2 regions of the Micromonospora sp. MGP-C2 genome follow, and region 2 is predicted to be linked to the other one. Evidence: predicted binding sites of a transcription regulator. Region 2 holds the regulator's gene; the other holds the start of a gene.
What was found. The regulator HspR, encoded in region 2, represses chaperone genes until heat shock. The targets are predictions, from matches to a motif close to TTGAGTNNNNNNNACTCAA.
Positions count from the first base shown of each region.

Region 1: lon (endopeptidase La) is a predicted target of HspR. The motif match lies at 5,267-5,285, and genes of this name have one in related genera.

Region 1 is NZ_JBYMEN010000002.1:874,554-889,882, forward strand. It holds gene AC3CF1_RS03715 (hypothetical protein) at 1-364, shown strand, start outside; gene AC3CF1_RS03720 (DEAD/DEAH box helicase) at 551-2,296, shown strand; gene AC3CF1_RS03725 (DoxX family protein) at 2,372-2,776, opposite strand; gene lon (endopeptidase La) at 2,913-5,243, opposite strand; gene AC3CF1_RS03735 (manganese catalase) at 5,385-6,254, opposite strand; gene AC3CF1_RS03740 (sensor histidine kinase) at 6,338-7,069, opposite strand; gene AC3CF1_RS03745 (response regulator) at 7,153-7,776, shown strand; gene AC3CF1_RS03750 (histone-like nucleoid-structuring protein Lsr2) at 7,922-8,269, shown strand; gene AC3CF1_RS03755 (hypothetical protein) at 8,403-9,650, opposite strand; gene AC3CF1_RS03760 (PDDEXK family nuclease) at 9,945-10,826, opposite strand; gene AC3CF1_RS03765 (phytanoyl-CoA dioxygenase family protein) at 10,930-11,802, opposite strand; gene AC3CF1_RS03770 (Asp23/Gls24 family envelope stress response protein) at 12,217-13,038, shown strand; gene AC3CF1_RS03775 (hypothetical protein) at 13,115-13,699, shown strand; gene AC3CF1_RS03780 (helical backbone metal receptor) at 13,736-14,461, shown strand; gene AC3CF1_RS03785 (TerC/Alx family metal homeostasis membrane protein) at 14,509-15,329, opposite strand, start outside.
Region 2 is NZ_JBYMEN010000002.1:4,406,890-4,422,218, forward strand. It holds gene dnaK (molecular chaperone DnaK) at 135-2,021, shown strand; gene grpE (nucleotide exchange factor GrpE) at 2,070-2,828, shown strand; gene dnaJ (molecular chaperone DnaJ) at 2,914-4,095, shown strand; gene AC3CF1_RS20200 (heat shock protein transcriptional repressor HspR) at 4,126-4,566, shown strand; gene AC3CF1_RS20205 (hypothetical protein) at 4,702-4,896, shown strand; gene AC3CF1_RS20210 (hypothetical protein) at 5,082-5,513, opposite strand; gene AC3CF1_RS20215 (cation:proton antiporter) at 5,657-6,862, opposite strand; gene AC3CF1_RS20220 (cation:proton antiporter regulatory subunit) at 6,868-7,368, opposite strand; gene AC3CF1_RS20225 (epoxide hydrolase family protein) at 7,519-8,655, opposite strand; gene AC3CF1_RS20230 (TetR/AcrR family transcriptional regulator) at 8,740-9,384, shown strand; gene clpB (ATP-dependent chaperone ClpB) at 9,470-12,061, shown strand; gene AC3CF1_RS20240 (DUF4178 domain-containing protein) at 12,240-12,866, shown strand; gene AC3CF1_RS20245 (DUF2617 family protein) at 12,868-13,380, shown strand; gene AC3CF1_RS20250 (DUF4247 domain-containing protein) at 13,377-13,802, shown strand; gene AC3CF1_RS20255 (DUF350 domain-containing protein) at 13,837-14,259, shown strand; gene AC3CF1_RS20260 (polyamine aminopropyltransferase) at 14,312-15,329, shown strand, end outside.

The DNA.
Region 1 (15,329 bases), 3.5 Mb from region 2:
GCTGCTGATGACGGTGGACATGTGGGTCGAGCCGAGGGTGCTCAGCGCGTGGACGATGCTGGTGCTGCCCGGTGGGTACCTGCTGATCGGCGTGGTCCGACGCACCCTGCGCGGGCCGGGCGTGCTCGCCACCCAACTGGTCGGCCTGGTCGTCTGGGTCACGCTGACGCTGGTCGCGGTCGCGGTCGGGGGTCAGACGGCCGCGTGGCTGGTGGCGCTCGGTTGGCTGGCGCACGCCGGGTGGGACCTGGCCCACCACCGCACCGGCCGGGTGGTGCCGCGCGGATACGCCGAGTGGTGCGGCGTGTTCGACACGACACTGGCGGGCACCATGATCCTGGCGATCCTGACCGGCGCTGTCTGACGGCTCTGGCCGCGGGGCCGAACGGGCAGGATCCACGCAACAACGGTGAAACTGCTGCCTCAGACGTCGCGGAGGCAGCAGTTTCGGCGTTGCTGTGCCGATCCTGCGGGGGTGTCCCGGGGCGCTGATCGCGCTCTTGTGGCGGTCGGCGCAGCGGCTTGGACGGCGTAATGAAAGGCTTGGCACATGAGTTCCGCACCTGCACAGCACGACGCACCGATCGACGCACCGATTGACGCCGCCCCCGCCGGCGCCGAAGAGGTGTACGCCTTCACCGAGCTCGGGCTGCGTCCCGAGCTGCTGGGCGCGCTGTCCGCCCTCGGCTACGAAGAGCCGACCCCGATCCAGCGGGAGGCGATCCCACCACTGTTGGAGGGTCGGGACCTGCTGGGCCAGGCGGCCACCGGCACCGGCAAGACGGCGGCGTTCGCGCTCCCGCTGCTGAACCTCATGACGGCGCACCGCCAGGGCGGTGACCCGGTGGCGCTGGTGTTGGTGCCCACCCGTGAGCTGGCGGTGCAGGTCTCCGAGGCGTTCCACCGCTACGGCAAGGACCTGGGTGCCCGGGTGCTGCCGATCTACGGTGGGCAGCCGATCGGGCGGCAGCTGCGGGCACTGGACAGCGGTGTCGACGTGGTGGTGGCCACCCCCGGGCGAGCCCTCGACCACATCGCCCGGGGCACGTTGCGCCTGGGCGGGCTCGCCACGGTGGTGCTCGACGAGGCCGACGAGATGCTCGACATGGGCTTCGCCGAGGACATCGAGGCGATCCTGGAGCACGCTCCGGCCGAGCGTCAGACGGTGCTCTTCTCGGCCACCATGCCGTCGCGCATCGACGGGATGGCCCGGCAGCACCTGCGCGAACCGGTCCGGATCGAGATCGGCCGGGAGCCGACGGTCGCGGGCGAGGCGCCGCGGGTGCGGCAGAGCGCGTACATCGTGACCCGGGCCCACAAGCCGGCCGCGTTGGGCCGGGTGCTGGACGTGGAGTCGCCCACCGCGGCGATCGTGTTCTGCCGCAGCCGGGAAGAGGTCGACCGGCTGACCGAGACGATGAACGGCCGGGGCTACCGCTCCGAGGCGCTGCACGGCGGCATGAGCCAGGAGCAGCGCGACCGGGTGATGGGCCGGCTGCGGGCGGGCACCGCCGACCTGCTGGTGGCCACCGACGTGGCGGCCCGTGGGCTGGACATCGAGCAGCTCTCCCACGTCGTCAACTACGACGTGCCGTCCGCCCCGGAGTCGTACGTGCACCGGATCGGCCGGGTGGGTCGGGCCGGCCGCGAGGGCGTGGCGATCACCCTCGCCGAGCCGCGTGAGCACCGGATGCTCAAGACCATCGAGCGGGTGACCGGCCAACGGATCACCATCGACAAGATCCCCACAGTGGCCGACATGCGGACCCGCCGGTTGGAGCTGACCCAGGCAGCGCTGCGGGAGAGCCTGCTGGAGGACGACCTCGACCCGTTCCGGGTCATCGTGGAGACGCTGACCGACGAGTTCGACCTGATGGAGGTCGCCCTCGCGGCCGTGAAGCTGGCGCACGAGGTGACGTCGCCGGGCTCCGACGACGAGGAGGAGATCCCGCAGGTCCCGGTCCGCGGTCCCCGCGAGGGTCGACCGGAGACCGGCGGCCGGGGCGGCGACCGGCGGGGCGGGGGCCGGCCGCGCTCCGGCGGCGGCAACACCGTCCAGGTCTTCGTCGGCCTGGGCCGGCGCGCCGGGGTGCGCCCGCAGGACCTGGTCGGCGCGATCACCGGGGAAACCGGGATCCGTGGTCGGGACATCGGCTCGATCGAGATCGCCGACCGGTTCTCGCTGGTCGAGGTGCCGCAGGGGGTGGCCGACGAGGTGATCTCCGGTTTGCGCCAGAGCACGATCAAGGGCCGCAAGGCCACAGTGCGCCGCGACCGCGGGGGCGACGAGCGCTGAGCACGCCGCCGGCGACCGCCGGCCCGAGCACGCCGCCGGCGACCGCCGAGGTACGACGGTCGCCGGCGGTGCGGATCAGAAGGAGTACGGCCCGAACCGGCCCCACGCCACCACGGCGGCGAGCACGAGCAGCACCGCGCAGGTGATCGCGCCTTGCAGCTCCGTACGACGCTGCTCCGCCGTGTCCTGCTTCTTCCTGTCGCGCAGGTGCACGAGGATGCCGCCGATCATGACGATGACCAGCCCGGTGGCGGCGAGCGGGGTGAGCACGGTGGCGATGCCGGTGAGTGGGGGCAGCACCAGCCCGAGGGCGGCCAGCAGCTCGACGGCGCCGAGCGCCTTGACCTGGGTCGGCGGGACCGGGTCGACCCACCGCATCATCTCGCGCAGCTTGTCCTTGGGCTGGGTCAGCTTGGCGAAGCCGGCGCCGGCGAAGACGACGGCGAGCAGGATCTGAATGATCCAGAGCACCACGTTCACGGGGGTTCCTCCAGGGGGACGCCTCGCGGCGAAGAAGAGGTAGTTGAGGATTCAAGCGAGACAGTAGACCTCTCCCCGGGTACGCAGAGGACCCCCGCCGTCTTCACAGACGGCGGGGGTCCTTGTGCTCCGAGCGTCAGGCCGCGAAGAGCGCCGGACCGTCCAGCGTATTGACGTCGGCCGGGCGCAACGCCAGGGCGAGCACATCGGCCACGTCGGCCAGGGTGTGCACGGTCAGCGCCTCGCGCACCTCGGTCGGCAGGTCGTCCAGGTCGGGCTCGTTGCGCGCCGGGATGATCACCTCAGTGAGGCCGGCCCGGTGCGCGGCGAGCAGTTTCTGCTTCACCCCGCCGATCGGCAGCACCCGACCGGACAGCGTCACCTCGCCGGTCATCCCGAACTCGGGGCGGACCGGGCGGCCGGTGACCAGCGAGGCCAGGGCCGTCACCATGGTGATTCCGGCGCTCGGGCCGTCCTTGGGCACCGCGCCCGCCGGGAAGTGGACGTGGATCCGGCGTCCGGCGAGGACGTTCGGGTCGATGCCGAACCGACGCCCGTTGGAGCGCAGGTACGACAGGGCGATGTGCGCCGACTCCTTCATCACGTCGCCGAGCTGGCCGGTCAGGGTCAGCCCCGGCTCGCCCTCCATGCTGGTCGCCTCGATGAAGAGCACGTCCCCACCGGCGCCGGTGACGGCGAGGCCGGTTGCCACGCCGGGCACGGCGGTGCGCTCGGCCGACTCAGGGGTGAACTTCGGTCGCCCCAGGTAGCGGGTGAGGTTGTCGGTGTCGACGCGTACCGGCGACGGGTCGGTCGCCAGCGTCACCGCCACCTTGCGCAGGATCTTGGCGAGGCCACGTTCGAGCTGCCGGACACCGGCCTCCCGGGTGTACTCCCCCGCGATCAGCGCCAACGCCTCGTCGGCGATCTCCACCTCGTCGGCGGTCAACCCGGCCCGCTCCCGCTGCCGGGGCAGCAGGTGGTCACGGGCGATGGCGACCTTCTCGTCCTCGGTGTAGCCGTCCAGGGTGACCAGCTCCATCCGGTCCAGCAGCGGGCCGGGGATGGACTCCACCACGTTGGCGGTGGCCAGGAACAGCACGTCGGACAGGTCGAGGTCGACCTCCAGGTAGTGATCCCGGAAGGTGTGGTTCTGCGCCGGGTCGAGCACCTCCAGCAGGGCGGCGGCTGGGTCACCGGCGTAGCCGGCGGCCAGCTTGTCCACCTCGTCGAGGAGCACGACCGGGTTCATCGAGCCGGCCTCGCGCAGCGCGCGGACGATCCGACCGGGCAGCGCGCCGACGTAGGTGCGCCGGTGACCGCGGATCTCCGCCTCGTCGCGGACGCCGCCGAGCGACACCCGGACGAAGTTACGCCCGAGCGCGCGCGCCACGGACTCGCCGAGGCTGGTCTTGCCGACCCCGGGAGGGCCGGCGAGGGCGAGCACCGCGCCCGAGCCGCGACCGCCGACCACGCCGAGGTTGCGCTCGGCGCGACGGTTGCGCACGGCCAGGTACTCCAGGATGCGGTCCTTCACGTCGGACAGGCCGGCGTGGTCGGCGTCGAGCACCGCCCGGGCGGCAGCCAGGTCGGTGTTGTCCTCGGTACGCGTGCCCCACGGCATTTCGAGCACGGTGTCCAGCCAGGTGCGGATCCAGCCCGCCTCAGGGGAGGCGTCGCTGGCCCGCTCCAGCTTGCCGACCTCGCGCATGGCCGCCTCGCGGACCTTCTCCGGCAGCTCGGCGGACTCGACCCGGGAGCGGTAGTCGGCCGAGCCGTCCGGCTCGTCCTCACCCAGCTCCTTACGGATCGCGGCGAGCTGCTGGCGCAGCAGGAACTCCCGCTGTGACTTCTCCAGCCCCTCGCGGACGTCACTGTTGATCTGCTCGGTGACCTCCTGCTCGGCCAGGTAGTCCTTCACCCAGCCGACCAGCAGCTCCAGCCGGGCGGTCACGTCCGGCGCGGTGAGCAGCTCGGTCTTCTGGTCCAGGGTCAGCCAGGGCGCGTAGCCGGCCGAGTCGGCCAGCTCGGACAGGTCGGTCATCCGCTCCACGGCGTCGATGACCTGCCAGGCACCCCGCTGCTGGAGCACGGAGGTCACCAGGGCGCGGTACTCGCGGGCGAGTTCCCGGGCGCGGCCGGCGGGAGCGGGTTCGTCGAGTTCGGAGGCCTCGACCCAGAGGGCGGCGCCGGGGCCGGGCACGCCGGAGCCGATCCGGGCCCGGGACAGGCCACGGATGACGGCGGCGGGCTCACCCTCGGGCAGCCGGCCGACCTTCTCGATGGTGGCGACCACGCCGACCGGGCCGTACTCGCCGTCGATCCGCGGCACGGCCAGCAGCTTGCGGTCGCCGGTCGCCCGAGCTGCGTCGATCGCGGCCTGGGTGGTCGGGTCGAGGGTCACCGGGATGACCATGCCGGGCAGCAGCACGGCGTCGGTCAGGGGAAGTACCGGAAGAGTTGCCATCGAACACCTGCTATCGCGTTGAGTTGAGCGTGTCTGGCTCAAGTAACAAAGCGTTCCCCTTGTTCCGCTCTGTGACCCAGACCACTCTTCCGCCCGGTCCGTCGGGCCGCCCGAAACCGGCGGGCGACCCGACCGGACACGTCAGGTGAGCTTGCTCTTTACCGTGTTCACGACCGAGCCGGCCACACCCGGATTGGTGCCGTACAACCGCGGGTCCCCCGGCGGCAGGACAGGCTCCGGCGCGTTCGCCCGCGGGCTGTCGCCGTAGCGGAACTCACCCTTGCCGTCCGGCGTGGGCCCGGACGCCCAGCGCCCCTCGTTGGCATCGGTGCCCGAGGAGAAGCTCAGGTAGGTGTAGCCGAACTCCTCGGTGAACTCGCCGGAGTCCGGGAACGCCTCCGGCACCGGCATGTCCTCCAAGCCGTCCTCCTTGAGCTGCTCGATCGCAGCCAGCCACATGTTCTGGTGCATCGTGTCGCGGGCCAACAGGAAGCGCAGCATCTGCTTGACGCCCGGGTCGTCGGTCATGTTGAACAACCGGGCGACCTGGAGGCGACCCTGCGCCTCCGCCGTGACGTTGAGCTGGAAGTCGGCCAGCAGGTTGCCGCTGGCGGTGACGAACGAGCCGTTCCAGGGCACCCCGTTGGAGTCGGCGGGCAACGCCCCGCCACCACCATGGATGAAGTGCGCCGGGTTCGACCCGGCGTAGGTCGCCGCGCCCCCGGGATCCTCCGCGATCCCCTCGGTCAGCGACAGCGGTGCGCTGTCCAGCAGCCGGGTGATCATCGTGACGATCATCTCGACGTGGCCCATCTCCTCGGTGCCGACGTCGAGCAGCAGGTCCTTGTACTTGCCGGGCAGCCGGCAGTTCCACCCCTGGAACAGGTACTGGTTGGCGACGGTCATCTCACCCCACTTGCCGCCCAGCACCTCCTGCAGGCGGCGGGCGAACGCGGCGTCCGGGCCGTCCGGTTTGGCTTCGAACTGCAGGTCCTTGACATGGCTGAACATCTGACCCCCTCATGACGGGAACTGGTAGAGAGTGCCGTTCCCGTCTCGGTGACCCGACCGGGCCAACCCGTGTCCCGGTGGGGTCAGCGCAGCGGGTGAACCGTCGGCAGCAGCACCTCCAGCGCCACGCCGCGCGGTCGCAGTCGGTGCACCCGCAGCGCTCCCCCGTCCGGCACGAGGAGCTGCTGCACGATCCACAGCCCCAGCCCGGACATCCCCACCGCCGGCGCCGGGCGGCGCAACGCGGACAGCAACGCGTCGTCGACCCGTCCCTCGTCGGTGACCAGGACGCTCAGGCCAGGCCCACGCACTGTGGCGTACAGCCCCACCTGCCCGTCCGGTGGCCCGTGCCGCAGCGCGTTCTCCACCAGGTTGACCAGCACCTGGCGGGTCCGTCCGGCCGGCACCGGGCAGGCGCCCGCCCGCCGGGTGGCCCGCGCACGCCGCCGACCGGCCGGCACCAACGCGGCGGCCTCGCGCAGGATGCCCGCCAGCGGGACGACCGGCTCCGGCTGTGGAGCCAGCGCCAGCGCGCCGGTGCCGGCGGTCGCGTCGCGTAGCAGACTCTGCAGGTGGACGGCCTGGTCGCGGGCCAACTCGCTGATCGCCCGCCGGTCGGCGCCGCTGAGCTCTCGCTGCTCGTCGGCCAGCGCGCGGGTCAGCGACGTCAGGGTGCTGATCGGCGTACGGAACTCGTGGCACAACACCCGCAGCAGCAACTCCGAATCCGCCACCGGTGGTCGCATCTCGCCTGGAGTTGGCTCGATCCGGCGCAACCCTCGCAGCAGGCCCTGCAGACCGTGGCGTGCGCGCATCCACCCGACTCCCCTCGTTCGGTGCGTACCCGCATGATCGGTACCCGCTGGGGAACGGCGCAGACATGCCGGGAGCCTCCACCATGCGACTTGTCGTCGTGGACGATCACCCCCTCTTCGTCCGCGGCCTCGAACTGCTGCTCCCCATCACCACCGACGGCCGCGCCGAGGTGGTCGCCTCGACCGGCGACGCCGCAGCCGCCGCGGCGCTGGTCAGCCAGTGGCAGCCCGACCTGGCCCTGGTCGACCTGCACATGCCCCCACCGGGAGGCATCCGGGCGGTGGGCGCGATCCGGCGGACCACCCCACGGGTACGGGTGGTCGCGATGTCCGGTTCAGCCGACCCGGCGCCGGCGCTGGAGGCGCTGCGGGCCGGCGCCGAGGGCTTCCTGCCGAAGACCAGTGAACCGGAGGAACTGCTGCCCCCGCTGCTGGCGGTCCTGGAGGGGTGGGCCGTGCTGCCGGCCGAACTGCTGCACGCCATGCTGCGGCCGACCCGCGCCGCCCCGGTCGACCTGGACGGCGAGGAACGTCGGCTGCTGCGGGCGATCGCCGCCGGCCGCAACACCATCGAGATCGCCGACGAACTGCACGTCTCGGAGCGGACGGTGAAACGAATGACCGCCGCGTTGCTGCGCAAGTTGCGGGTGTCCAACCGGGCGGAGGCAGCCGCCCTCGCCGGGCACGCCGGCCTCCTCGACGAATGAGACCGCTTCATCGCGCGCGATTCACGGTTTTGCTCGGTAACAGAATCGCGACGCGCCGAATGAATGGGACGCATATTGTTGCGGATTACCGGGGTGATAGGTCAGACTTTGGACACATCCCGCCGCACACAGGGAGTAATCGGCAATGGCGAGAAAAGTAATCACGGTCCTGACCGACGACCTCGACGGTGGGAAGGCAGACCGGACGGTCGAGTTCAGTCTCGACGGCGTGGCCTACACGATCGACGTCTCGGACGAGAATGCGGGTGTCCTGCGCAAGGCACTGGACCCGTACATCAATGCGGGTCGGCGGATCGGGCGTGGCCCGGTGGAGAGCGCCCGCACAGTCCGGCGGCCGGGGCGACCCGCCGGCGCGGGAATGGATCGGGAGCAGAACCGGGCCATCCGGGAATGGGCCGTCAAGAACGGCTACAAGATTTCCGAACGAGGCCGGATCCCGGTCGAGGTCGTCGAGGCTTACAAGAGCCGCTGACGCAGGAGTTGACGATGGGGCCACGCCGGAAACGGTGAGGCCCCATCGGATTGTCCGGGCACCAGAACAACGCGGCGGCCGGTCACCCGGGGGTTGTCGCCCCGGGTGACCGGCCGCCGCCGGTCAGCCTGGATCAGTTGACGGTGATCCGCACCGAGTCGAACGCGGGCGTCTGGTTGGCCCGCTCCATCATCGGCAGTCGGTGCGAACCGTCGCCGGCCCAGACGGAGCACTGTGCCGTACCCGACTCCGGCAGGCCTGGGATCTGGATGGTCACCTCGTCAGGCTGGGCGCCACCGCGGCCGTCCTCGGTCGCGACGAAGAACGCGGGCACCTCCTGCGGCTCCGGCGGAGCGGTCAGGCTGTCCAGCATCCGGCATGCGGTGTGGAAGTGGCCCCGGACCAGGCCCTGGGCGTTGAGCAGCGAGCTCTCCACGTAGTAACCACCCTGACCGGCGGCGAGGAAGCGGTCCCGGACCAGGTTGCGGGTGCTGACCCGCAGGGTGAAGGCCTGATTCTGGCCGACCTGCTGGGGGAACTGGGTGATCAGCAGCGACGGGTTGTTCGCGGCGGCGCCGACCTCACCGAACTCGGTGCTCACGCAGCGGTTGCCGTTCTGGAAGCCGTTGTGCGGCTGGAGCTGGCTCTCGTCACAGTCGTTGGCCAGCACGCCGAGCCCGGCGCCGGGGGCGGTGCCGCCGTTGTTGCCACCGGGAGTGGTGGTGGGGGTGGTGGTGGGGGTGCCGCCACCGTTGTTGCCGCCGGAGTTGTTGGTCGGCTGCACCTGGCACTCGGCGAGCTGCGCGAGACCCTGCGGCCGGGGACCGACCCGGTCGATGGCCGTCGTGATCCGGTCCAGCACCGCGCGCCGCTTGCCGGCCAGCGGTTGGAGGATCGCGCTGCGGATGAACGCCTCACCCTTGTTGCCCTCGGCGGCCAGCCTGCGGTCCGCCTCGGCGATCTGGGCCTGCAGCTGGGCGAGGTTGCGGTCCACCTCGGCCCGCGCCCGGTCCGGCACCTGCGGCAGTTTGGCCGTCACGTCCGGGCAGGCAATGGCTGTGCCGGTGCCCACCGTGCCGTCCTTACCGTCCTCACACTCGGGGACCGACTGCTGTCCGTCACCCCAGTGATTACGCACCCACCGACCGTTCTGCCAGGTGCGGCTGGTCGAACCGCCGCCCGTCGGCGCGGTCGCGCCCGGGCTCGGTTCCACGCACTGCCCAGCAGCCGGGCGCGGCTTATTTGTCCGCCGGTCCTGGGCCGACGAAATCTGGGTCACGGCGACGACTCCGCCGAAGACCGCGAGCGTGCCGACAACGGCCAGCAGACGCTTGCTCCGCGCGTTGCCGGATGACCGGCCCGCCCGTGTGGACCTGCGCATCGAATTGTTCTCCTTCTCGATCCGGTAGTGGATTCCTGGCCTCGGCGGACCGACGGATGTCAGATGGCACGCCACGGCGGCGAGCACCGTGACCTACCCGGTAATGCGTCGATGGCCGACGATGCCCTTTCCACACCGTCCCCCGGGTCCCGACGACGCGGATGGGAGATCCTGTTCATTCGCGCAGGAGTACGGGTGGGCGACGGGGAAGGTTCAACCGGCGCACAGGAAATTGCCGCGACCCGGCATCGAGCTGGCGCGGAGCGGAAAATCAGCAGGTGGAACGGGTGCCGATCAGTCGGCGCAGAGGTGGTCGAAGGCGAATCCGCCCACCAGTTCGTGGCGGCGCCCGCGCAGCGCGACGATCTGCGCGGTCAACTCGTCGCGCGGGACCAGGTCCGAGGCGACGTTCTCCCGCAGCCGTTCCCCGACGGCGACCGTGGCGAGATCCTCGGCCAACCGGGCCGCGTCGATGCCGCAGGAGAAGCGGTGCTCGGTCACCGAGACCCGCTCGACGAGGCACGCGTCGGGGCGGACCTGCACCCAACTCCACCCCTGCGCCGGCCCGTCCACCCAGCGCACGTGCAGCCCTCGCACGATCGGGTCGGCCACCCGCCCGGCCACGTACGCCTCGACCGCCGCCGCCCGGGTCAGCGCGCCGAGGTCGTTGACCGGTCCGGTACGGCCGTCGGGCAGCCGACCGAGGATGTCCCGGAATCCCACCGGGGCGGGGTCGTCCCCGGCGGCGGTCACACCGGCGCCTCCCGCGGCGTAGGCGCGCGCGTCGATCACGTACTCCACCAGGCGGCGGCCATGCTCGGCCGCCCGCAACGTCGGCGAGCCGATCCGCAGCACCGGCAGGCCGACGGCGGCGCTCACCGCGTCCTTCAGCCGCTCGACGCGCTGCTCGGCGGAGCCGGCGGGCGCGACGGGGCCGATCTCCACGGCGACGATCGCCCGGCCGGTGTCGGCCGCGTAGACCACGAAGTCGAAGCTGGCGCGGCTGGCCGAACTCCACTGGCTGCCGGTGACACCGGGCGGGCGGCCCTGGACCAGGTCACTGAGCCGGCGCGCCGGGTAGACCCGGTGGCCGGCGCGGGCGAGCAGCTGGTCGCGCCCATCCTCGGCGGGCACCGCCCGCAACCAGCCGCGGTCGTCGCTGCCGATGCTCGTCATCTGCCTGATCCATCCGCCGGTCGGTCGAGCCGGGCCGAGTCTAGGTGGTCGATCATGACCTGCACCTCGGCGGTGCGGCCGGTCCGGCGTACCCGGCCGCCCGTTACTCGGCGGCGCCCATCACCAGGCCCTCGATGGTGTGCTTCTGCCGGATCGGCTCCAGCCGGTCCACCACCGGGCAGGGCAGGTGCTGCCGGACCAACGGCGGCAGGCTCTCCCAGTAGCCGCGGGTGACGGCCATGTCGTGGTGGGCGGCGTTTCCCGCTCCCGGGGCGTCGACGCCGAGCACCAGCACGGGGCGGGCCGACCGGGAGACGTTCGGGGTGCCGCGGTGGATGGTCAGCGCCGAGCGGGCCGAGATGTCCCCGCGCTGCGGGTACTTGCGCACCGCCCGCCGCTGGTAGCGCGGGTAGCGCTCCCGTGGCGGGAACATCTCGTGGTCGAAGTCGGCGCCGTGGTCCCACTGGGTGCCCGGGGCGATCTCGAACGGCCCCATCTCCTCCACCGTGTCGACGGTGGTCAGATTGAACGCCAACGAGGTGAGGCGCCGCTGCCTGCGGGTCTCCTCCGGCATCGGGAAGTCCCGGTGCCACGGTTGCATGGCAGCGCCGGGGAAGGGAATGTCGAAGCCCAGCTCGACGATTTCGTACTCCGGGCCCAGGACCGCCTGGCAGACCGACACCACCCAGGGCTGGGTGACCAGGTCGACGAAGCCCCGCAGTTGCTCCGGATGGATCTCCACATACCACCGCTGCGGGCCTCGTCCGACGGCACCGTCGGGCCGGGAGCGCGCCTCGTCGAACGCGGCGGCGACATCCTCGCCGACCTGGTCCACCCACGCCACGTCGAACGCGCCCCGGCAGGCCGTGATCCCGTCGCGGTAGAGGTCGCCGAGCGTCTCGACCGGCACCTCGTCCGGGGCGACGGACGTGGGGTGGGCGGGCGACGCCGCTGGTGGGGCCGGGGAGACGCGCATCGAGGGCTCCTGGGGGTCGAAGCGTGGATTACAACGTTGTAGAAGCGTGTCAAGAACCAGCAACCGGCGCCAGCACTCAAGGCGAGTGTGTGACGCAGGTCACGTCGAAGTCGTGTTCCACGGGTGCGCGGCGGGTGTATTCAGCCGGGTCGCCGGTAGCGGACCGGCCGGGAGGTCAGCATGTCGCGACAACAGCTCGGCACCGCCGCCGCCAGCGGTATGGCCGCTGGCCACCAGCAGGATGACCCGCGTCGCGCCCGCCGGCCCCGACTGGCCGGTGACCCGACCATCCGCCGCCGCCCTCGCGCTGATCGCGCGGGTCGACACCACCGGCTTCCTTCGCGGCCCGTCGCCATCCGCCCGACCGTCGGCACCACAGGGACCACGCGCGTCATCCGGACCAGCAGTCCCACCATGCCTGCCGACGCGGGCCGGTATCCGACCAGTCGACGTCCTGCCGGGCCGGACCGCCGTGGGCCGAGCACCGTCACGGCGGCGGACGTCGCGCGGATCGCGGCCGAAGTGGCCCGCCGGGTGTCCGGCGTGACCGGCGCTCACCCGACCGCCGTGCGTCTGGCCGGTGGGTCCGTGGGACTCGACCTGCACCTGGTCACCTCGTACGGGCACAGCGTGCCCGCCGTGGCCGAGGCGGTCCGGGTGGCGGTCTCCGAGCGGGTGGCCGCCGAAACCGGCGTCTTCGTGGCCGCGGTGACCATCACGGTGGACGACCTGCTCGTGCCCGGGGTGGACGGCACTGTGGCAGGGCGGCCCGTCCGGCGGCCGGAGGCCGACATGCCGACGATCAACCGGGCCGCCTCGGTGCTGCTGGCCGTCGCCCTGCTCGCCGGTGGCGTGCTGCTGGCCGTACAGGCGCTGCTGGTCGCGCTGGGTCGCCCGGCGTCGCTGCTCGCGCGCACCGGCTGGTACGACGCGCTGACCAGCACCCGTTGGCACGACCCGGAGGTTCGCGCCGTGGCCGGCGGGACCGTACTGCTGGGCCTGGTGATCCTGGCCGCCCAGCTGCGCCGCTGGACACCGGCCCGGCTGCGGATCGACGAGCGGGATGGTTGGCACCTGCGGCGGCGGTGTCTGGAACGCCGGTTGACCGAGGCGGCCGCGACCGTGCCGGGTGTACGCCAGGCGCGGGTGCGCATCCGGCGGGACGGTGACCAGTGGCGCCCCGGGTGCGAGCCACCGGCGACCCGGCGGCCCGTTCGGAGGTCGAGTTCGCGGTGAGCCAGGAGCTGCGGCAGCTCGCCTCGCATCGTGCCGGCCGGATCGAGATCCGCCTGCTGCCCCACCGGCGGCCGGCATGACGGATGCCGCACACCGGCTGCTGTGGACCGTCGTCGCGCTGCTGCTGGTGGCGCTCGGAGCGACAGCGCTGGGGGCCAGCCTCGGCGCGCTGCCCGGCAGCGACCCGGGTGCGCCGCTGCTCGGGGCGGGGTTGCTGGACGCGTGGCGAGTGGCCGCGCCGTGGAGCACAGTGGCCGCGGCGGTCGCCGGAGCGCTGACCGCCCTCACCGGCCAGCGCCTGTTGGGCCGTGAGCTACGTCGGCCCCGCCAGGCACTGCACGGCATGCTGAGCCACCCCGGACGCCACCCGGGACGCACCCGCCTGGCTACCGACGTCCTCGTCGACGCACTGGAGCGCGACCTGACCGGCGACCCCGGGGTGCGCCGCGCCCGGGTGGTGCTCACCGGCACACCGGGACGTCCCGACGTGTGGATCCGGGTGGATCTGACGGCCGACGCCCGGGCCGACGCCGTACGCGAGCACGTCGACGCCGCGGTCCGCCGGTTCGCGACGACCGCCGGCTGCACACCGGCGCACCTCGACGTGACCGCCCGCATCGAGCCCCGCCGGCCCGGACCGGGGTTGCCACGACGGGCATGATCGGTGCCGGGACCGGTGGCGGACGGAGGTGGGCGGGTGCGGGTGGTGTCGTTGGTGCCGTCACTGACCGAGGCGGTGGCGGTGACAGTGCCGGGAGTTCTGGTCGGGGCCACGGACTGGTGCAGCCACCCGGCCGGGCTCGACGTCGCCCGGGTCGGCGGCAGCAAGTACCCGGACCTGGACCGGGTGCGCGCCCTGCGGCCGGATCTGGTGCTGCTGAACGTGGAGGAGAACCGCCGCGACGACGCGGAAGCGCTGCGGGCGGCCGGCGTGCCGGTGCGGGTCACCTATCCGCGTACGGTCGCGGGCGCTCTGACCGAGCTGGGCGAGCTGCTCGCCGAGCTGGGGGCGCCGACCGAGCCGGCCTGGCTGCGCGACGCCCGGCGGGCGTGGGCCGAGCCGCCCCGGCTGGCCCCGCCCCGCCGGGCGGTGGTGCCGGTGTGGCGTCGGCCGTGGGTGGTGCTCGGCGGCGACACGTTCGCCGGTGACGTGCTGCGTCGGCTCGGTGTGGTCAACACCTACGACGAGCATCCCGAGCGCTATCCCCGTCCCACGCTTGCCGAGTTGCGCGAGCGGGAGCCCGAGCTGGTGGTGCTGCCCGACGAGCCGTACCGGTTCACGGCCGACGACGGGCCCGAGGCGTTCCCCGGCGTACCGTGCGCGCTGCTCTCCGGTCGGCACCTCACCTGGTACGGCCCCTCGCTGGCCGAGGCGCCCGCCCTGCTGGCCGAGCAGCTGACCCGCCCGGTCGTGGTCGGCTGACCCGACGCGGCCGGCGGCTCAACCGCCGGCTCCGGCGGCCTGGCGCCTCAGCGGCCGTTTCCGGGACGCCGCGCGGCTGGGATGCTGGCGCCGATGGAGACCGCCAGGGTCAGCACCACCACCGCGAGGGTCAACCAGACCGGCAGTTTGCCCACCGGCGTCTCGGCGAGGATGAGCTTCAGCCCCGCGAAGGCCAGCAGCAGCGCGAGCCCGTACCGCAGGTAGCCGAAGTGTCGCAGCAGGCCGGCGAGGCAGAAGTAGAGGCTGCGCAGACCCAGGACGGCGAACGCGGTGGCCGTCCAGACCAGGAACGTGTTGGTGGTGATGGCGAGGATCGCCGCCACCGAGTCGATGGCGAACACCACGTCGGTGGCCTCGATCGCGACGAGGGCCACCAGCAGCAGCGTCGCCACCCGCCGGCCGGCGACCCGGGCGGTGAACCGGTCGCCGTGGAAGCGGGCGTCGGTGGGCACCAGCCGACGGAACAACCGGACCACGACGTTGCGGTCCGGGTCGACGTCCGGCTTTCCGCGTACGGCCAGCCGCCAACCGGTCCAGATCAGGAAGGCGCCCAGCACGAACCCGGCCCAGGCGAGCCGGTCCAGCAGCTCGGCGCCCGCGAAGATGAACAGCAGACGGAAGAGAAGCGCCCCCACGACGCCCCAGAACAGCACCTTGTGCTGGTAGCCGGGCGGCACCTGGAAGTAGCCGAAGAGCAGGGCGAAGACGAAGACGTTGTCCACCGAGAGGGCCTTCTCCAACAGGTAACCGGAGAAGTAGGCGATGGCCGGGTCGCCGCCGAGGCCCCACCACACGACCAGCCCGAACAGCAGGCCCGCGCCGATCCAGACGGCGCTCCACAGGATTG
Region 2 (15,329 bases):
ACGATTCGCCAACGCGTGGCACTATTGAGTCAAGTTCACTCAACTTGTGGTGGGGCCCGCTGCGGGCGGTGCTCGCCAGGCAGCCGCGGGCAGTGCCCGTCACCTGCACAACCTTACGAAGCGAGGAAGCGAACATGGCACGTGCGGTCGGTATCGACCTCGGCACGACGAACTCCTGCGTCAGCGTTCTCGAGGGCGGTGAGCCCACCGTCATCGCCAACGCTGAGGGGTCGCGGACGACTCCGTCGATCGTCGCGTTCGCCCGCAACGGCGAGGTGCTCGTCGGCGAGGTCGCCAAGCGTCAGGCAGTGACCAACCCGGATCGGACGATCCGGTCGGTCAAGCGCGAGGTCGGCACGAACTGGTCCGTCGACATCGACGGCAAGAAGTACACCCCGCAGGAGATCTCGGCCCGGACGCTGATGAAGCTCAAGCGGGACGCCGAGGCGTACCTGGGCGAGCAGATCACCGACGCGGTGATCACCGTTCCGGCCTACTTCAACGACAGCCAGCGCCAGGCCACCAAGGAGGCCGGTGAGATCGCCGGCTTCAACGTGCTGCGGATCGTCAACGAGCCGACCGCGGCCGCCCTGGCGTACGGGCTGGACAAGGGTTCCAAGGAGCAGACCGTCCTGGTCTTCGACCTCGGCGGCGGCACGTTCGACGTGTCGCTGCTGGAGCTGGCCGAGGGTGTCGTGGAGGTCAAGTCGACCAGCGGCGACAACCAGCTCGGTGGCGACGACTGGGACCAGCGGATCATCGACCACCTGGTCAAGACGTTCCGTGGTGAGCACGGCATCGACCTCGGTCAGGACAAGATGGCCCTCCAGCGCCTCCGTGAGGCTGCCGAGAAGGCCAAGATCGAGCTGTCCGCCGCCACCACCACCAACATCAACCTGCCGTACATCACCGCCGGCGCGGCCGGCCCGCTGCACCTCGACGTGACGCTGAGCCGCGCCGAGTTCCAGCGGATGACGCAGGACCTGCTGGACCGTTGCAAGGGCCCGTTCGAGCAGGCCGTGAAGGACGCCGGGATCAAGATCTCCGACGTCGAGCACGTCATCCTGGTCGGCGGTTCGACCCGGATGCCCGCCGTGACCGACCTGGTCAAGCAGCTCACCGGTCGCGACCCCAACAAGGGCGTCAACCCGGACGAGGTCGTCGCCGTCGGCGCCGCCCTCCAGGCCGGTGTGCTCAAGGGTGAGGTCAAGGACGTCCTGCTGCTCGACGTGACCCCGCTGAGCCTGGGCATCGAGACCAAGGGCGGCATCTTCACCAAGCTGATCGAGCGCAACACCACCATCCCGACCAAGCGCTCCGAGGTCTTCACCACGGCGGACGACAACCAGCCGTCGGTGCTGATCCAGGTCTTCCAGGGTGAACGTGAGATCGCGGCCTACAACAAGAAGCTCGGCACCTTCGAGCTGACCGGCCTCCCGCCGGCGCCGCGCGGCGTCCCGCAGATCGAGGTCGCCTTCGACATCGACGCCAACGGCATCGTCAACGTGCACGCCAAGGACCTGGGCACCGGCAAGGAACAGAAGATGACGATCACCGGCGGCTCCTCGCTGCCGAAGGACGACATCGAGCGGATGCGTCGGGACGCCGAAGAGCACGCGGAGGAGGACAAGCGCCGCCGCGACGACGCCGAGACCCGCAACGTGGCCGAGGCGCTCCAGTGGCAGACCGAGAAGTTCCTCGCCGAGAGCGGCGACAAGCTGCCCACCGAAAACCGGGAGCAGCTCAACGAGGCGCTCGGCGAACTGCGTGGCGCCCTCGGCGGCCAGGACATTGAGAAGATCAAGTCCGCGCACGAGCGGCTGGCGCAGGTCTCCCAGCAGGCCGGTTCGTTGCTCTACTCGCAGCAGGCCGAGCAGGGCCAGCAGCCGGGTGGCGAGCCTGGCCCGGGTGCGACCGGCGCGACCGGCGCGGCCGGTGCGACCGGTGCGACCGGCCCGCAGGCCGGTGGGGCCGACGACGTGGTCGACGCGGAGATCGTGGACGAGGACGGCAAGAAGTGACCACCGGCCTCGGACGCGTACCCACGGCGAAGGGGATGAGGTAGCCGCATGACGCAGAAGCCACGAGCCGCCGACCCGGCCGACACCGGGTCGACGCCGGGTGGCTCCGCGCCCACGGAGCCGACCACCGGCGACAAGGAGCGGGTCGTCATCCGCAACAACCGCAAGCTCATCGACACGTCGGAGCCTGAGGGCACCGCCGCCGACGCCGAGACCGGCGTACCGGCCGAGGGCCTGGTCGAGGACGCCGAGGTGGTGGTCGACGAGATCGAGGTCGAGGTCAACGCCACCGACGGTCCGGAACCATCCGGCCCGGCGGTGGTGGACGCCCCGGCGCAGCCGGTCGACGGCGGCGGCACGGGCACCTCGCTCGGCGCCGAGCTGGAGGCGCTCCGGGCCGAGCTGGACGAGCGCACCAGGGATCTGCAGCGGGTGTCGGCGGAGTACGCCAACTACCGCAAGCGGGTCGACCGGGACCGCAGCCTGGTGCAGGAGCAGGCGACCGGCTCGGTTCTGGCCGCGCTGTTGCCGATCCTGGACGACCTGGACCGGGCCCGGGAACACGGCGACCTGGTCGGGCCGTTCGGCACGGTGGCGGAACAACTCACCACCGCGCTGGGCAAGTTCGGCCTGAACGCCTTCGGCGAGCAGGGCGACCCGTTCGACCCGACCCGGCACGAGGCGGTCGCGCACCAGACCTCGGCCGACGTCAGCGAGCCGACCTGCGTCCAGGTCATGCGGCGTGGCTACCAGCTCGGTGAGCGGCTGCTGCGCCCCGCGCTGGTCGCGGTCGCGGATCCGGAATAGTGCGAGACAGTGACCGAGTCGTCCCGCCCACCGCGCAGCGGTGGGCGGGACGGCCGGGCCGCGAGGGTCGAGAGGGGGTGGACCGGTGAGTTCGAAGGACTGGATCGAGAAGGACTTCTACGCCGTGCTCGGCGTGGACAAGGCCGCCTCCGCGGATGACATCAAGAAGGCGTACCGCAAGGTGGCCCGGGAGTCGCACCCGGACCACAACCCGGGCGACCCGAAGGCCGAGGAGCGGTTCAAGGCCGCGTCCGAGGCCTACAACGTCCTGTCGGACACGGGTCGCCGTCGCGAGTACGACGAGATGCGCTCGCTGTTCGGCTCGGGGGCGTTCCGGCGCAGCGCCCGGGGCGGAGGCCAGCCGGGCGGCATGCCGTTCGACGTCTCCGACATGTTCGGCGGCGGTGGAGGCGGCGACCGTCGCTTCGGCGGAGCCGGCTTCCAGGACCTGTTCAGTTCGATCTTCACCGGTGGGCAGGCCGGTGGGCAGGCCGCTCCGCGCGGTCCGGCCCGTGGTCGGGACGTCGAGACCGAGGTGGCACTGGACTTCGGTGACGCCGTACGCGGGGTGACGCTGCCCCTGACGCTGCGCGCCCCCGGAGTCTGCGAGACCTGCCACGGCAACGGGGCCAAGCCCGGCACCCAGCCGCGTACCTGCACGGTCTGCCACGGCGCCGGGGTGACCACCCGCGACCAGGGTGCGTTCAGCTTCTCCGAGCCGTGCCGCAACTGCCAGGGCGTCGGCACCGTGGTCGAGGAGAAGTGCCCGGAGTGCCAGGGCAGCGGCGGGGTCACCAAGACCCGCACCATGAACGTGCGGTTCCCGGCCGGGGTGGCCGACGGTCAGCGCATCCGGCTGGCCGGGCGCGGTGAGCCAGGCGAGCGCGGCGGCCCCGCTGGTGACCTCTTCGTGCAGGTCAAGGTTCGACCGGACGAGCTGTTCGGGCGTACCGGTGACGATCTGACGCTGTCCGTGCCGGTCACCTTCGCGGAGGCCGTGCTCGGCACGGACCTGCGGGTGCCCACGCTCGACGGCGCGGTGACCCTGCGGGTTCCGCCGGGGACGCCGAGCGGGCGGGTGCTGCGGGCCCGCGGCAAGGGTGTGGTCCGCCGCGACGGGCAGGCCGGTGACCTGCTGGTCACGTTGGACGTGGTGGTCCCGGCCCGACTGTCGGACGAGGCGCGCACGGCACTGGAGGCGTTCGCCGAGCAGAGCCCGCCGGCGGCCCGGGAACATCTCGACGCTCGGGTGCGTCGGGTCAGTTAGTCCGATGGAGTGGACGCGGAGGTGAGCGGCATGTCGGGCGAGTTCCTCGGTTCGGGTGACCCTGCCTACGAGGCCAAGGTTCTGATGATCTCGGTTGCGGCCCGGATGGCGGGGATGCACCCACAGACCCTGCGCCAGTACGACCGGCTGGGGCTGGTGCAGCCCGGCCGGGCCGCTGGTGGCGGACGTCGGTACAGCGTGCGCGACGTGGTGCTGCTGCGCGAGGTCCAGCGGCTCAGCCAGGACGACGGGATCAACCTGGCCGGCGTCAAGCGGATCATCGGGCTGGAGCGGCTGCTGGAGCAGGCGCAGCAGCGGGTGGCCCGGCTGGAGGCGGAGCTGGACGCCGCGTACCGCCGGGTGGCCGAGCTGGAGTCGCTGGCCCGCTTCCCGGGTCGGGACCTGGTGCCGACCAACCGCACGTCCACCGCGCTGGTCGTCTGGCGACCCCGCCGCATGCCCGATCGCTGACCAACCGCTCACCCGGCGCTGTCTTTCGGCCCGGACCGTACCGGATTTCCCGGCGCGGTCCGGGCCGCTTCGGTTAGCCTGTCAATACGGTCCAATCGGCTTAATACGGACCTACCGGCATGGCGAGGGGGAGCGATGGCGGAGCCGGCGAAGAAGGTTGCCCAGCAGGCGGAAGACCGGTTGGAAGAGCTGGCCGAGACCGTCCGCAAGAAGTTCGACAAGGTGACCGAGGGAACCTACCGGGACCGGGTCGTCGGAGGGCGGTTCGCCGGCCGGGACGACCACGGCGGCGAGAAGGACCGAGCCGAGACGGAACGGCAGCAGGACTGACCGGTGACCGACGTGCGGGCCGGGACCCACGGGGGGTCCCGGCCCGTTCGCGTCGCTGAGTGCGGGCCGGGACGCGGTGACGCCAGGGCGGGGGTCGCAGCCCGTTCGCGTCGCTGAGTGCGGGCCGGGACGCGGTGACGCCAGGGCGGGGGTCCCGGCCCGTTCGCCGTCGTACTGAACCGACCTCAGCCGAGGCGGCGGTTCTCGCGGACCAGGCCGCCCTCGCACCAGTCCCGGTAGACGAAGAGATCCGGTCGGGCGAGCAGCACCCGGCCGTTGTGCGCCCAGATCTTCATCAGCTCGTCGCCCTCACGCTCGGCCTGTTCGACGAGCTTGCGGAAGCGACGCTTCGGGTGGGCGCGGAAGTTCGTCCGGATGCCGTCGGCCGCGTAGATGTAGAGGCAGTGCAACGCGAACCGCCGCGCCGGGCAGGACGGGTCCATCGCCAGCTCGAAGAGCGTCAACACCAGTCGATCGCCGGAGACCAGCAGGTCCCAGTCGGGCGGCATCGAAGCCAACGGCACAGAATCAGGCTGGTACGCCCAAGCTCGCAACTCCGCCGGACTCGGGTCGACGGGGTTGGCGAAGCCGTGGAACGTCGATTCCTGCACGCTCACCGGCCAACCTTCCGCTCTCGCCCGCGTTTGGCTGCGCTGCCTGCGGACCCTGGCTGCTGGGGCGAAACGGTAACCTGCCGTCGAGTGCTGCGGTAGTCCCCGTGGGGAGCAATTCAGCAACCGTTGGGGTCGGGGCTGCGCGGTCAGTCGTGGATCGGGACCGGTGCCGCCCGCTGGGCCGCCGCGCGGGTGCGCAGCCACCGCTTGAACCACGGGAAGTCCGGCAGCCGGGCGAGGATCGGCCCGGTCACCACGGTGATCAGGACGTACGTCGCGGCCAGCGCCGCCAACTGTGGCTCGACGCTCCCGGCGGCCACCGCGAGCCCGGCGATGACGATGGAGAACTCACCTCGGGGTACGAGTGCGAGGCCGGCCCGCCATCGGCCGGGTTCCGCGATGCCCACCCGACGCGCCGCGAGGTAGCCGGTGAGCGTCTTCGTCGCCATGGTGACCACGGCCAACGCGAGCGCCGGCAACAGCACCGGCGGGATGTCCCGTGGGTCGGTGACCAGGCCGAAGAAGACGAAGAACACAGCGGCGAACAGGTCCCGCAGGGGGGAAAGCAACTCGGTCGCGTGGTGCGCCACCGGGCCGGAGAGCGCGATGCCGACGAGGAACGCGCCGACCGCCGCCGACACCTGCAGCTTCGCCGCGAGCCCGGCGATCAGCAGGGTCAGACCGAGTACGCCGAGCAGCAGCGCCTCCGGGTCCTTCGCGGACAGGGCGGACGAGATGAGGTGGCCGTACCGGATGGCGACCACCAGCACCAGCAGCACCGTGCCCACCGCGACGGCGAGTGCGATGCCGCCGCCGAGCAGACCGGTGCCGGCCAGCACGGCGGTGACCAGCGGCAGGTACAGCGCCATCGCCAGGTCCTCGATCACGAGGACCGAGAGGATCACCGGGGTTTCCCGGTTACCGAGTCGTCCCAGGTCGGCGAGGACCTTGGCGATCACGCCGGAGGAGGAGACCCAGGTGATGCCGCCGAGCACCAGGGCGGCCACCCAGTCCCAACCGAGCAGCAGGGCGAACGCCGCGCCGGGCAGCGCGTTGAAGACGCCGTCTATCAGCCCAGCCGGGGCCGCCGATCGGAGGTTGCCGACCAGCTCGTTGGCCGAATATTCAAGGCCGAGCATCACCAGCAGCAGGATGACGCCGATCTCGGCGCCGACCGCGAAGAACTCCTCGCTGGCGGCGAGCGGAAGCAGCCCGCCGTGCCCGAACGCCAGCCCGGCGAACAGGTAGAGAGGGATGGGGGACAGGCCTACCCGGCGGCTGAGCCGACCGAGGACGCCAAGCAGCAGCAGCAGCGCGCCGACTTCGACGAGCAGAGTGGTGGAATCGTGCATCCGCCTCAGCCGTCCGGGTCACTGTCGGCGAGGATGGCGGACACGCCGTCGAGACCCCGTCGGGTCCCGACAACGACCACCACGTCGCCGGCCGCGAAGCGGAAGGAGGGAAGTGGCGAGACGATGACTTCGCCTTCGCGAAGCACCGCCACGATGGAGGCGCTCGTGCGGGTACGCGCCTTGGTGTCGCCGAGCTTCCGGTTGACGTACGGCGACCCGGCCGTGATGGCGATCTGCTCGGTGAGCAGACCGGCCGCCTGCTCACGCAGCCCGGAGAGCTGGCCGAGCATCAGCGACGCGCCGAGGATGTCGGCCAGGGCCTCAGCCTCGTCGTCGGTCAGCGGGATGTCCGACTGGCAGGCGTCGGGATCGTCGGGGTCGTAGAGAACGAGATCACGGCGGCCATTGCGGTGGGAGACGACGCCCAAACGGCGTCCTGACTCCGTCACCAGATCGTGGCGTACCCCGATCCCGGGTAAGGCGGTCTGCTCGACACGTACTCGCACCCACCAAGGCTACCGCCTCGTGAACAGAACGCAGATCTTGGAAGCCCTCGGCCCTCCGACCAGCCCCGACACGTCCAACAGGGCCGAGGCACGCAGAGGGGCGGGTGCCCGCCCCCGGTGGAGCGGGCGCGGGCACCGGGCTCGTCGTCGTCAGCGGAGGCTGGCGAAGAACTCGCGGATGTCGGCGACCAGAACCTCGGTGGCCTGGTGGGCGGCGTAGTGACCGCCGACGTCACCGCGGCCGTCGACGTCGTTGTCGTACGCGCTCCACCGGACGATGTTCGCGTGGTCCCGATCGGCGAAGCGGCGGATGGACTGGAAGTCGCCGGGGAACATGGCCAGCGCGGTCGGCGCGGTGGTCGGCCCGGTCGGTGACTCCTCGACGTGCGCGTCCTCCCAGTAGAACCGGATCGCCGACGCGGCCGTGCCGGTGAACCAGTAGAGCGCCACGTTGGCCAGGATGAAGTCCGCGTCCAGGCTCTCGTCGAAGAGTTGCGCGTTCCAGGCGAGCAGCCCGACCGGGGAGTCGGCCAGCGCGAACGCCAGGGTCTGTGGCTGCTGGCTGTGCACCTGGTTGAAGGAGAACTTGTTCTCGTAGAACCACTGGAGGTGCTGGAGCGCCGCCTGATCCGCCTCGGACAGCCCGGCGAACTCGGCCGGGTCGCCGGAGGGGAACGAGAAGAGCTGGGTGACGTGGACGCCGAGCACGTGGTCCCGGTCGATCCGGCCCAGCTCCGGCGCGACCATCGAGCCGGCGTCGTTGCCGACCGCGCCGTAGCTGGCGTACCCCAGGCGGTTCATCAGCTCGGCCCAGGCGCGGGCCGTGCGGTGCCGGTTCCACCCGGCGCTGCGGGTCGGGCCGGAGAGGCCGAAGCCGGGCAGCGATGGGATGACCACGTGGAAGGCCGGCGTGTCCGGGTCGGTCGGCTCGGTGAGCGGGGCGATCACGTCGAGGTATTCCAGCACCGAGCCGGGCCAGCCGTGGGTGAGCACCAGCGGGGTGGCGTCCGGTCGGGTCGACCGGACGTGCAGGAAGTGGATCTGCTCGCCGTCGATCTCGGTGACGAACTGCGGGTGGGCGTTCAGGCGGGCCTCGACGACGCGCCAGTCGAAGCCGTCCCGCCACCGGTCGGCGAGGGCGTGGACCCGGTCGCTGCTCATCCCGTACGAGTCGCCGGTGCCGGGCAGGTCGGCGGGCCAGATGGTGCGGCCCAGCCGGTCGGCCAGGTCGTCGAGGGCGGTCTGCGGGATCTCGACGCGGAACGGGCGGATCGCGGTGCCGGTCATCTGAAGCTCCTTCGGAACGGAATGTTTCGTTCTGCAACCAGAGTAGCAGACCGGAATGATCCGTTCCACTGGTAGTCTGGGGTCATGCCGAATCCCCCCGGAAAGACGCTGGCCGGCCGCCGCGCCCAGGCCGCCCGCAACGACGAGGTCATCCTCGAAGCCGCCCGCGCGGTCTTCCTGGACGACCCGAAGGCGCCGATCGCCGCCGTCGCCGAACGCGCGGGTGTCGGCATCAGTGCCCTCTACCGGAGGTACGCGGGCAAGGAGGACCTGCTGCGCCAGCTCTGCCACGACGGGTTGCGCCGGTACGTCGCCGCAGCCGAGGCCGCCCTCGCCGAGCCGGACGACTGGACCGCGTTCAGCGCCTTCCTGACCCAGGTGGTCGACGCCGACGTGCACTCGCTCACCGTCCACCTGGCCGGCATGTTCACTCCGACCGAGGAGATGGGTCGGGACGCGACGCGCGCCAACGAGTTGGCCACCGCCCTGTTCGAGCGGGCCCGCGCCAGCGGGCGGCTGCGCCCGGACGCGGTCGTGCAGGATCTGGGGTTGCTGCTGGAGGCGTGCGCTGCGGTGCGCGTACCCGATTCGGAGCGCACCGGGCAGTTGCGCCGACGCCAGCTCGCGGTGCTGCTGGCGGGTCTGTCCACCGGGCCGGCCTCGGATCCGCTCCCCGGACCGGCGCCCGCCGCTGGAGAGTTCGACTGGCGGTGGCGTCGCCGGGAGTGATGGGCATCACGCGCTAAGGTTGAGCGGAATACGCTCAACTCTGGTTGTGTCCAACTCAGTGGACAACGCCGATCCGGGGGAGCCCATGAACACCGAAAAACTCACCACCAAGAGCCGCGAAACCATCACGGGCGCCGTCGCGCTGGCCAACCAGCGTGGTCACGCCACAGTGGAGCCCTGGCACCTGCTGCTGGCACTGCTGGACACCGACGGCTCGACCGCCACCGGTCTGCTGCGCGCCGTCGGGGCCGACCCGACCGAGCTGCGCCGGGCCGCCCAGCGCGCGGTCGACGGCCTTCCCGCCGCCCGCGGCTCCAGCATCGCCGAGCCGACCCTGGCTCGGGAGTTCGTCAACGCCATCGGCGCCGCCGAGCAGATCGCCCGACCGTTGGGCGACGAGTACACCTCCACCGAGCACCTGCTCGCCGGCCTGGCCCGGGTGGGCGGCGCGGTGTCCGGTGCGCTGAAGACGGCCGGTGCCACCGAGGACGCCCTGGTCGCGGCCTTCCCGACCGTGCGGGGTGGCGACCGACGGGTCACCACCGCCGACCCGGAGCAGACCTATCAGGCCCTGACCAAGTACGGCGTCGACCTCACCGCCAGCGCCCGGGACGGCAAGATCGACCCGGTCATCGGCCGTGACTCCGAGATCCGCCGGGTCATCCAGGTGCTCTCCCGGCGTACGAAGAACAACCCGGTGCTGATCGGTGAGCCCGGCGTCGGCAAGACCGCGATCGTCGAGGGGCTGGCCCAGCGGATCGTCACCGGTGACGTGCCCGAGTCGCTGCGCGACAAGAAGCTGATCTCGCTCGACCTGGGCGCGATGGTCGCCGGTGCGCAGTACCGGGGGCAGTTCGAGGAGCGGCTCAAGTCCGTCCTGGAGGAGATCAAGAACTCCAACGGGCAGGTCATCACCTTCCTCGACGAGCTGCACACCGTCGTCGGTGCCGGCAAGGGCGAGGGCTCGATGGACGCCGGCAACATGCTCAAGCCGATGCTGGCCCGTGGTGAGCTGCGGATGGTGGGCGCCACCACGCTGGACGAGTACCGCGAGCACGTCGAGAAGGACCCGGCTCTGGAGCGCCGTTTCCAGCCGGTGCTGGTCGGCGAGCCGACGATCGAGGACACCATCGGCATCCTGCGGGGGCTCAAGGAGCGCTACGAGGTGCACCACGGCGTACGGATCACCGACGCCGCGCTGGTCGCCGCCGCGACACTGTCGGACCGCTACATCACCGACCGGTTCCTGCCGGACAAGGCGATCGACCTGGTCGACGAGTCCGCGTCCCGGCTCCGGATGGAGATCGACTCCCGGCCGGTCGAGGTGGACGAGATCGAGCGGGCGGTCCGCCGGTTGGAGATCGAGGAGATGGCGCTGGCCAAGGAGCCGGACGCCGCCTCCGCCGAGCGGCTGGAGCGGCTGCGCAAGGAGCTGGCCGACAAGCGCGAGCAGCTCACTGTGCTCTCCGAGCGTTGGCAGACGGAGAAGAGCCACATCACCAAGCTCTCCACCGCGAAGGAGGAGCTGGAGCGCCTCGGCGGTGAGGCCGAGCGGGCCGAGCGCGACGGCGAGTTGGAGCGCGCCGCCGAGCTGCGCTACGGCCGCATCCCCGCCCTCAAGGTCGAGCTGAAGCAGGCCGCGGAGGAGCTGGCCCAGCTCCAGGCCGACGGCGCCATGCTCAAGGAGGAGGTCGGCGCGGACGACATCGCCGCGGTGGTCGCCTCCTGGACCGGCATCCCCGCCGGCCGCCTGCTCGAAGGCGAGACGGCCAAGCTGCTGCGGATGGAGGAGTCTCTGGGCGGCCGGGTGGTCGGCCAGGCCGAGGCGGTCGGCGCGGTCTCCGACGCGGTACGTCGTGCACGGGCCGGAATCGCCGACCCGGATCGCCCGACCGGCAGCTTCCTCTTCCTCGGCCCCACGGGTGTCGGCAAGACGGAGCTGGCCAAGGCCCTCGCCGAGTTCCTCTTCGACGACGAGCGGGCGATGGTCCGCATCGACATGAGCGAGTACGGCGAGAAGCACTCGGTCGCCCGCCTGGTGGGCGCCCCGCCCGGCTACGTCGGCTACACCGAGGGCGGCCAGCTCACCGAGGCGGTGCGCCGCAGGCCGTACTCGGTGATCCTGCTGGACGAGGTGGAGAAGGCCCACCCGGACGTCTTCGACGTGCTGCTCCAAGTGCTCGACGACGGTCGGCTCACCGACGGCCAGGGCCGCACTGTGGACTTCCGCAACGCCATCCTGGTCCTCACGTCCAACCTCGGGTCGTCGGTGATCAGCGACCTGACCCTGGCCGAGGAGCAGCGCCGGGAGGGCGTCCTCGCCGTGGTGCGGTCGCACTTCAAGCCGGAGTTCCTCAACCGGCTGGACGACATCGTGGTCTTCGCCTCGCTGCTGGGTGACGATCTGCGTTCGATCGTCGACATCCAGTTGGACCGGATGCGGCGGCGGTTGGCCGACCGCAGGCTCGGCCTGGAGATCACCGATGCCGCTCGGGACTGGCTCGCCGAGCACGGCTACGACCCGATCTACGGCGCTCGCCCGCTGCGTCGCCTGATCCAGACGGCAATCGGCGACCAGCTTGCCAAGGCGCTCCTGTCCGGCCAGATCCGCGACGGCGAAACGGTGAAGGTGGACCGCGCCACCGAAACCAACACCCTCTCCGTAACCGCCGCCTGATCCGTCGCACCCGGGCCGATCCCGCCTCCGCAGGCGGGGTCGGCCCGACACGTTCTCCGCCCTCACCGACACTCCACCGGGACGCTGCGTAGCTGCCGCATCACCAGAGAATGATTTGTTTCCCCAGGTGCGCGGGGTTGTTACCGTTCCCGCCGACGCACTTGGGGAGGTGGTCGGCATGAATGGTCCTGTGGCGTACCTGGTAACGACGCTGGGGTGTCTGATCGGAGTCGCCGGGGTCGTGGTGGCGGTGGTGGCGGTACGCAAGGGCCGTAAGGCCGCCCGGCCGGCGGCACCCGCCGACCCGTTCCGGGACACCGACAGCGACGCGCTCCGCGGCGACCCGCGCAGGCTCAAGCCCGGCGACATCGTCGAGATCCGCCGGGTGTCGTACGCGGTCCGGGGCTCGGTGCATCTGAACGAGGGCGGCTGGGGCTGGGCCGAGCACCTGCTGGACACCGTCGAGGGCGACAAGCGCTGGCTCTCCGTGGAGGAGGACCCGGACCTGGAGCTGGTGCTCTGGACCGCCGAGCCGGCCGCCACGATCACCCCGGGTGCATCCACCCTCGACTTTGCCGGCCGCCGCTACGCCTCGGAGGAGTCCGGTCAGGCCCGCTTCACGGCCACCGGCAGCACCGGCCTCGACCCCAGTGGCACCCTTCGATACCACGACTACCGGTCCCAGGGCGGCGAACGGCTTTCCTTCGAGGCGTACGGCCAGGCCGGCTGGGAGGTCGCCCGGGGCGAGCAGTTGCACCGCGCCGACGTGATGGTGTACCCGCAGGCCGGACCGGAGGCCAGCTGACGTGTTGGTGAGCCTCCACGCCCCGTACGTCGACACCTGCGCCGCCGACTTGAGCCTGGCACTCGGTGGGCCGGAGCGGCCCGCGTTGCACGTCCACGACCTCACGCTGCCCGGGGAGGTCCGGCTGCGGCTGCGCCTGCTCGGCGCGTCCCACCAGGTCGTACTGGCCGAACCCGGTGATGCGGCCGGACTCACCGAGACGGTCGCCTGCCTGCCTGGTCGGCCGCCGCACCTGCCCGGCGCCCTGCATGACGAGGCGGGCGGCTACCGCTTCACCGCCAGCGTGCTGCGCCCCGCCGACGGCGAGTTGCACATTCGGATCGCCGGGCTCCGCGCCGACCTGGCCGGCGACCCGTACGCCCTGGTCGGAGTCTTTCCCGGTGACCCGGACGCGGTCACCGCGCTGGCCGTACGCACCGACCTGCCGCACGGGTCGGTCGGCTGGCGTACCTGGCACGCGTACCCCCAGACCAATGAGCTGGTCCTGACCGAGACGGTGGTGGCACTGCGATGACGTACCGACGCTGGTTCGTGGTGGGCGCGGCGGTGGCCGTGGTCGGCGTGCTGGTCGCGGCCTTCGCGCTCGTCAACGGCACCTTCTCCCCGCGCGCCTACGTGCAGGACAGGTATTCGCGAGCGGCCAGCCGGGACATCGGCCGGCAAGCAACCGCGTACACCTCGTCCAAGTCACCGACCACTGTCGCCAAGGAACTGACCGACGCGTGGAAGCCGTCCGACCGGTACGCCGACAGCAGCGGCGTCTACCTGCGCTACGACGACGACTCGGTGGTGATCCTGCCGATCGCCGCCGGCTCGGTGATCCTGCTCGAGGACATGGACACCGCTCACCCCCGCTACCACTCGACCGTCGGGTCGTACTGGGGCTGGGGACGCGGCAGCAGCGTTCGGGGCGGCGGCCCCGGCACCGGCAAGTAGCCCGACACCCGACCCCTTCACCTGGAGCCCCTCCGTGCAGAACCTCGTCACCGATCTGCTGGCCACCCTCGCCTTCGGCGCGGTCGGCGTCGTCCTCATGGGCGTCGGCTACGCGTTGGTCGACCTGACCACCCCTGGCAAGCTTCACGAACTGATCTGGACCGAGCGCAACCGCAACGCGGCGCTGCTGCTCGCGTCCAACCTGCTCGGCGTCGGCACCATCGTGGTCGCGGCGATCGTCGCCAGCGACGACGACTTCGCCCTGGGGCTGGTCGGCGCGGCGGCGTACGGGATCGTCGGCCTGGTCATCATGGCCGCCGCGTTCCTGCTGCTCGACGCGGTGACCCCCGGCCGGCTCGGCGAGCTGCTGGTCGACCCGGAGCCGCACCCCGCCGTGTGGGTGTCGGCCGTGGTGCACCTGGCCACCGGCGCGATCATCGCCGCCGCGATCCTCTGATGGCCGGGGGTCCGCGACCGGGCGGTGCCGGCCGGCCGTACCCGGGGCGGTCATGAGCACCGGGGCACCGCCGGTGGTCGACAGCGGCACCGAGGCCCGACCGCACTGGCGGCTGGCCCGCGCGGCGGTGCTGCTCGCGGTCTTCGTCTGCGCCGCCTGCGGGCTGGTCTACGAGCTGGCCCTGGTCGCGCTCGGCAGCTACCTGATCGGCGACACCGTCGGGCAGGCGTCGATCGTGCTCGGCGTGATGGTCTTCGCGATGGGGGTCGGCGCGCTGGTCGCGAAGCCGTTGCAGCCCCGGGCCGCGGCCGCGTTCGCGGTGATCGAACTGACCCTGGCCCTGCTCGGTGGTCTGTCCGTGCTCGGCCTCTACGCCGCCTTCGCCTGGCTCGACCTGTACGGCCCGGCGCTGGTCGGCACCGCCTTCGTGCTGGGCCTGCTGATCGGCGCGGAGATTCCACTGCTGATGGTGATGCTGCAGCGCATCCGCGAGCAGGCCGCCGGCAGTGCGGTGGCCGACCTGTTCGCCGCCGACTACGTCGGCGCGCTGCTCGGCGGGCTCGCCTTCCCGTTCCTGTTGATCCCCGTCTTCGGCCAGCTCAAGGGTGCCCTGGTGGTCGGCGCGGTGAACGCGGTGGCCGGTCTCGCCCTGGTCTGCACGGTGTTCCGGAGGGAGCTGAGCCGCCGGGCCCGGCTCGTCCTCGGCGCCGGCTCTGTCGTGGTCGCGCTCTGCCTGGGGTACGCCTGGGTGACCGCCGCCGACTTCGAGGTGACCGCCCGGCAGCAGCTCTACCGGGACCCCGTGGTGTACGCCGAACGCTCCCGTTACCAGGAGATCGTGCTGACCCGGTCGGTGCGGGAGGTTGGCCACGCCGACACCGACCTGCGGTTGTTCCTCAACGGCGATCTCCAGTTCAGCTCGGTCGACGAGTACCGCTACCACGAGGCGCTGGTGCATCCGGCGATGCGCGGCCCGCGCGGTGACGTCCTGGTTCTCGGTGCTGGCGACGGCCTCGCCGTCCGGGAGATCCTGCGGTACCCGGACGTCCGCCGGGTGACAGTGGTCGACC